Linked DNA regions of Prosthecomicrobium sp. N25. The protein of the gene in region 1 interacts with the protein of each later gene in a pairwise test. Links are inferred from orthologs where the notes say so. Each region holds a gene or a part of one and is shown on either strand. Other genes may lie near its edges. The genes, in order: ssb and WBG79_RS26655.

The links.
Region 2: the proteins of ssb (region 1) and WBG79_RS26655 interact in binary tests that used the Escherichia coli proteins (3 or more experiments, as listed by UniProt). The link is inferred for Prosthecomicrobium sp. N25 from one-to-one orthologs.

Annotation. Positions count from the first base shown.
Region 1 is NZ_JBBCAT010000001.1:2,731,725-2,734,779, forward strand. What follows is about bases 77-2,822. They hold ssb (single-stranded DNA-binding protein), read left to right. Parts: upstream 77-1,039; coding sequence 1,040-1,606; downstream 1,607-2,822. Other genes in these bases: uvrA (excinuclease ABC subunit UvrA), read right to left, coding at 77-580; WBG79_RS12475 (ABC transporter substrate-binding protein), read right to left, coding at 1,879-2,822. Also shown: more of uvrA, read right to left, coding at 1-76; more of WBG79_RS12475, read right to left, coding at 2,823-2,841; WBG79_RS12480 (HD domain-containing protein), read right to left, coding at 2,985-3,055. UniProt on the Escherichia coli protein: Plays an important role in DNA replication, recombination and repair. Binds to ssDNA and to an array of partner proteins to recruit them to their sites of action during DNA metabolism. Acts as a sliding platform that migrates on DNA via reptation.
Region 2 is NZ_JBBCAT010000006.1:191,590-194,905, forward strand. The notes cover bases 250-3,256. They hold WBG79_RS26655 (primosomal protein N'), read left to right. Parts: upstream 250-649; coding sequence 650-2,863; downstream 2,864-3,256. Other genes in these bases: WBG79_RS26650 (tyrosine recombinase XerC), read right to left, coding at 250-559; WBG79_RS26660 (F0F1 ATP synthase subunit delta), read left to right, coding at 3,102-3,256. Outside these bases: more of WBG79_RS26650, read right to left, coding at 1-249; more of WBG79_RS26660, read left to right, coding at 3,257-3,316.

The DNA.
Region 1 (3,055 bases):
CGCCGTTGACCTTGACGCGCTGGAAGCCCTTTTTCTGCAGGTCCGCCAGTTCCTTGCGGTATTCGCCCTTGCGGCCGCGCACGATGGGCGCCAGCAGGTAGAACCGCGTGCCCTCGGGAAGCGCCAAGGTCCGGTCGACCATCTGGCTCACCGTCTGGCTCTCGATCGGCAGGCCCGTCGCCGGCGAGTAGGGAACGCCCACGCGCGCGAAGAGCAGGCGCATGTAGTCGTAGATCTCGGTGACCGTGCCTACGGTCGAACGCGGGTTGCGCGAGGTGGTCTTCTGCTCGATCGAGATCGCCGGCGACAACCCGTCGATCTGGTCGACGTCCGGTTTCTGCATCATCTCGAGGAACTGCCGGGCATAGGCCGACAGGCTCTCCACGTAGCGGCGCTGGCCCTCCGCGTAGATCGTGTCGAAGGCGAGCGACGACTTGCCCGATCCCGACAGGCCGGTCATGACCACGAGGCTGTCGCGCGGCAGGTCGAGGTCGACGTTCTTGAGGTTGTGCTCGCGCGCGCCCCGGATGGAGATCGTCTTCAGGGCCGAGGCGCCAGCGCGCGGTCTGTCGGTCATCATCGCTCTCGTCGGCTGCGTCGGCGGGCAGGGTGCACGGCCCGGGGAGCCGGATGTCCCGCAAGTGGGGGCCGGCGGCCCTGTTAACAATACGAGTCCCCCGGCCGGGCGGATGGCTCCGCCGGCCCGCGACCCTCCCACGGGCCTCCTGTCAGGATCCGTCAGGAGCCGCCTGCGGGATCGCCGGATCCCGAGGCCGCCGCCGAACGTTAACGGTTCGCACGCCGTCCCTCAATCCTCGCGGCGCGACTCGGGTGGCTGGGGTGGCTTGCGTTCCGATACGGGCTTGTATAGAACGGATCGGGAACGAATGGCAAGGCCCACCGGGGACCGCACCGGCGAGGGTCCCGTCGGGACGGGCAGGCTGGTCCGTTCCGGGACAGATTGCCGTGGATAAGCCCCGCGGCGCGCGTGGCGCGGGCGCGCCGGCGGGGTAGGGTGGCGGCGGAACAGGAGGTCGTCATGTCCGGAAGCGTGAACAAGGTCATCCTGGTCGGCAATCTGGGCGCCGACCCGGAAATCCGCCGTACCCAGGACGGCCGTCCGATCGTCAACCTCCGCCTGGCCACGACGGACACCTGGCGCGACCGCCAGTCCGGCGAGCGGCGGGAGAAGACCGAGTGGCACCGCGTCGTGATCTTCAACGAGGGTCTCGCGAAGGTCGCGGAGCAGTACCTGAAGAAGGGCATGAAGGTCTACGTCGAGGGCGCGCTGCAGACCCGCGAGTGGGAGGACCAGCAGGGCCAGAAGCGCTTCACCACCGAAGTCGTGCTGCAGAACTTCAACAGCCAGCTGACCATGCTCGACCGCGGTCAGGGCGGCGGTCCCGGCGCCGGATCGGGTGACGATTTCGGCGGCGACCAGGACTTCGGTGGCGGTGGTGGTGGCGGTGGTCGCCCGGCCGCGCGGAGCGTCGGCTACGACCGCGGCGGCGGCTCCGGCGCGCCACGCGCCGGCGGCTCGGGCGGCGGCGGCAGCCGGCCCCCGGCCTTCTCCAATGCCGACATGGACGACGAAATCCCGTTCTGAACGGCGGGCGACGGGGGACGGTCCGTCGCCGATCGCGCGCGGCAGCGTGCGGTCCTGACCGCTCGAGAAGGTGCATCAGGTCGAGGACAGCCGGTCCTGGCCCGATCACGACCGGCCGAGGCGCCCACGGCCGTTTCTGACTGCCGGGCCCTACCCGGACCGTAGGACCGCGGGCGCCGCCTGGATAGCGAGTAGGCTGCTCGGGTAGCTCCCCGTCTTCCGACGCCGTCCCGGGACGTCGCCGTCCCGGGCTCGTTATCGAAGGCCGCGGTTCACTTCACCGTCTGGGCGGCCTTCTCGACGAAGCGACCGTCGAAGGTCTTGGCGAGGTCGATCTTGTCGGCCGCGAAGGTCGGCTCCACGACCTTGAGGAATTCCAGCATGCCCTTGCTCGCCTCGGCGGTGATGACGCCCGTCCGCGAATAGGTCGGCAGGCTCGCCGCCACCGCCTTGACGTAGAGCGCCTTGTCGCCGAGCCAGTATTCTTCCGGCACCGCCGCGGCGACGTCGTCCGGCGAGGCCTTCTCGAGCCACTTCAAAGCCTTGAAGAGCGCGTTGGTGAGGGCCTGGGTCGTGTTCGGGTTGGCCTTGACGAAGTCCGCCTTCAGGTAGAGCGAGGCCGCCGGGTTGGTCGACCCGTAGACCGCCTTGGTGCCCGCCTCCGTGCGGGTGTCGACCAGGATGTTGACCGAGCCGTCCGCCTCCAGCTTGGAGATCACGGGGTCGAGGTGCGAGACCGCGTCGACGTTGCCCTTCTGCAGGGCGGCGACCGCCGAGGCGCCCGAGCCGACTCCGATGATCGAGACCGCGTCCGGCGCAATCCCGTTCTTGGCGAGCAGATAGGAGACGGTCAGGTGCGTCGAGGACCCCGGCGCCGTGACGCCGACCTTGGCCCCCTTGAGGTCCGCGATCGACTTGATCGGCTTGTCCTTGGCGGTCGCCAGCACGATCCCCGGGAAGCGTCCGAGCTCGAGCACGGCGACGATGTCCTGCCCCTTCTCCTGCATGCGGATGGTATGCTCGTAGGCGCCGGTGACCACGTCGACCGAGCCGCCGACCAGCGCCTGCAGCGACTTCGCGCCGCCGCCGAAATCGTTGATGGTGACGTCGAGGCCCTGCTCCTTGAAGAAGCCCTTCCGCTCCGCGATGGTCAGCGGCAGGTAGTAGAGGAGCGGCTTGCCGCCGACGCCGAGTTCCAGCTTGGCCTTCTCGGGCGCCTGCGCGTCGGCGGGCATCGCGAAGGCGGCGACGAGACCGAGTCCGGCCAGCGCGGCGGATGCGAGATGCTTGAGCACGGGGTGAACCTCCCTCAACGGTGTCGGACGGCGGCGGTCGCCGCGGTGCGGGGTCCGCAGACTTCCTGCCCGCGTGCCTGGCGTCAAGCGCCGGACGGCGATTTCCCGGCATGCGCCTTCGTATCCTCGTCGAGGATGGCCCGGATCGCCGAGA
Region 2 (3,316 bases), on another replicon or contig:
GCAGGCTCTCGGCGGCGATCGGCGCGGCGGCCCGCGTCAGCGCCAGGGCCTCGGAGATGCGCAGTCCCGCCCCGTAGAGGAGGCCCAGAACGGCGGCATCGCGCGCGGCCACCCAGGGCTCCTCGGCGAGGCTCTCGCGGGCGTCGACGAGCCTGAGCGCCGGCCCGGCCTCCAGCGGCTTTGGGAGCGACTTCCCCGGCTTTGGCGCGCGCACGGCCGCGAAGGGCGCCGCGTTGACCCCGTCCCGCCGCTCCAGGAAGCGCACCAGGGACCGGACCCCCGCGAGCGCGCGGCCGAGCGAACGCGCCTCGAGTCCCTCGTGCCGGCGGCGGGCCAGGAAGGCGCGGACGTCGGCGGGCCGGAGGTCGGAGAGCGCGGCGATCCGGGGCGGCTCCCCCAGGTGCCCGGTCAGGAAGGAGAGGAACTGGCGCGCGTCGCGCTCGTAGGCCTCCAGGGTCTTGGGCGAATAGCGCCGCTCGGCCCCCAGGTGGCGGAGCCAGTCCTGGACGGCGGCGGCGAGGTCCGGCGCGGCGATGAGGAGAGGAGCCTGACTGGTCATGGCCGCATCTTCCGGGCACGTGATGAACGGCCCATTACCGCCTATCTTCCCCTCATGCTCCCGCCCCGTCCGAATCGCCCCCCTGCCCCCATGGACGAAACCGACCTCCTCTTCGCCGACCCCGCCCGACCGGACCGCGACGTGGTCCCGGTTGTGGTGCCGGTCGCGATCGGCACGGCCTATTCCTACAAGGTGCCTCGCGGCATGACGGTGCGCCCCGGCTCGATCGTCACCGTGCCGCTCGGGCCGCGCGAGGTGATCGGCGCGGTCTGGGACGACGAGCCGGGCGGGGAGCCCGTCGGCCACAACCGGCTCCGGCCGATCGCCGGCGTCTTCGACGCCCCGCCCCTCGACCCCACCGTGCGCCGCTTCGTCGACTGGGTGGCGCACTACTACATGATGCCGCGCGGCATGGTCCTGCGCATGGTGCTGCGCGCGCCCGAGGCGCTGGAGCCGGAGCCCCCGGTCCGCGGTGTCCGCCTGGCGGGCCCGCCGCCCGAACGCCTGACGCCGGCCCGGCGCCGCGTGCTCGAGGCCCTGGAGGGCGGCTTCGCCTGGTCGCGTGTCGGCCTCGCCGCCTCCGCGGGCGTCTCCGCCTCCGTCGTCGACGGCCTGATCGCCTGCGGCACCCTCGAACCCGTGGACCTGATGCCGGGCCGGCCGGCGCAGATCCCGGAGCCCGACTACGCGCGGCTTGAACTCTCCGCCGACCAACGCGAGGCCGCCGGCGTCCTCACCGAGGCGGTCCGGGACGGCGGCTTCAAGGTCCTGCTGGTCGACGGCGTCACCGGCTCCGGCAAGACCGAGGTCTATTTCGAGGCGATCGCCGAGACGGTCCGACGGGGCCGCCAGGCCCTCGTGCTTCTGCCCGAGATCGCGCTGACCGCCGAGTTCATCGACCGCTTCGAGGCCCGGTTCGGCTCGAAACCGGCCGAGTGGCACTCGGAGATCAGCGCCCGGCAGCGCGCCCGCACCTGGCGCGGCGTCGCGACCGGCGAGATTCGCACCGTCATCGGCGCGCGTTCCGCCCTGTTCCTGCCCTACCCCGACCTCGGCCTGGTGGTCGTCGACGAGGAACATGACGGCGCCTACAAGCAGGACGAGGGCGTCGTCTACCATGCCCGCGACATGGCCGTGGTGCGCGGCCGCCTGGGCGGCTTCCCGGTCGTGCTCGCCTCCGCGACCCCCTCGATCGAGAGCCGGGTCAACGCCGATCTCGGCCGCTACCGCCGGCTGGTCCTGCCGGCGCGCGTCGGCGGCGCGCAACTCCCCGAGATCACCACCGTCGACCTGAGGCGAAACGGCCTGCCGCGCGGCCGCTCCGTCGCACCGCTGGTCGAGGCGGCCGTCAACCAGGCGATCGGGCGGGGCGAGCAGGCGCTCCTCTTCCTGAACCGCCGCGGCTACGCGCCGCTGACCCTCTGCCGGAGCTGCGGCCACCGCTTCCAGTGCCCCGACTGCTCGACCTGGCTCGTCGAGCACCGGTTCCGCGGCGTGCTCGCCTGCCATCATTGCGGCTACACCATCCGCAAGCCCGAGGCCTGCCCGTCCTGCGGCGACCTCGACAGCCTCACCGCCTGCGGGCCCGGCGTGGAGCGCGTCGCCGAGGAGGCCGCCGCGCTCTTCCCCGAGGCCCGCCGGCTCGTGCTCTCCTCCGACCTCCCCGGCGGCACCGGCCGCCTCAAGGACGAACTCGCCGCGGTCGCCCGCGGCGACGTCGACATCGTCATCGGCACGCAGCTCGTCGCCAAGGGGCACAATTTCCCGCGCATGACGGTCGTCGGCGTGATCGACGCCGACCTCGGCCTCGCCCACGGCGATCCGCGGGCGGCCGAGAAGACCTTCCAGCTGCTCCAGCAGGTGACCGGCCGCGCCGGCCGCGCCGGCGGCGAGGCGCACGGCTACCTGCAGACCCACGCCCCCGAGCACCCGGTTCTGCGCGCGATCGTCTCCGGCGACCGCGAACGCTTCTACCGGACCGAGATCGAGGAGCGCATGCGGGCCTTCATGCCGCCCTTCAGCCGGCTCGCCGGCATCGTCGTCTCGGCCGAGGGGCGCGATCCCGCCCTCGGCGCCGCCCAGTCGCTGGCGCAGGCGATTCCCCCCTCCGACACGATCAGGGTCCTCGGCCCGACCGAGGCCCCTATTGCCGTCGTGCGCGGCCGGCACCGCTTCCGCTTCCTGGTCATCGCCCCGCGCAACGCCGACCTGCAGGCCTACCTCGCCGGCTGGCTCGGCGCCCGCCGCTGGGGCCAGGGCGGCGTCAAGGTCCACGTCGACATCGACCCGCAGAGCTTCCTGTGACGCGCCGCCCGGGTCCGGCCCCGAGGGCGGCCCGGCCCCCTCGCGAGGCTGACGTTAGACTTTCGGAAATGTCGCATCGCACCATGTTGCGTGGCCAGACCCCGTGTGCTAGGACACGCCCGGCTTCGGGAATTCGGCCCGTTCCTTCGGATGTCCCGACCAAAAAGCCGAACAATATCAAGGGCGTGCGAAGGTAGCAAACCTTCTCCCGCCCGAATTGGCGTGGGGGTCGTCGCCCTTGACTGAGACAACCATCGTATCCGGCGTGGCGTCGCGTTATGCGGGCGCCCTGTTCGAGCTGGCGCTCGACGCCGGCGTCGTCGACGAGGTCGGGACGGCGCTCGACGGCTTCGACCGGCTCGTCAAGGAGAGCCCGGACCTTGCCCGTCTCGTCAGGAGCCCCGTCTTCGCCGCCGAGGAGCAGCTCCGCGCCGTCGGCGCGGTCCTCGACCG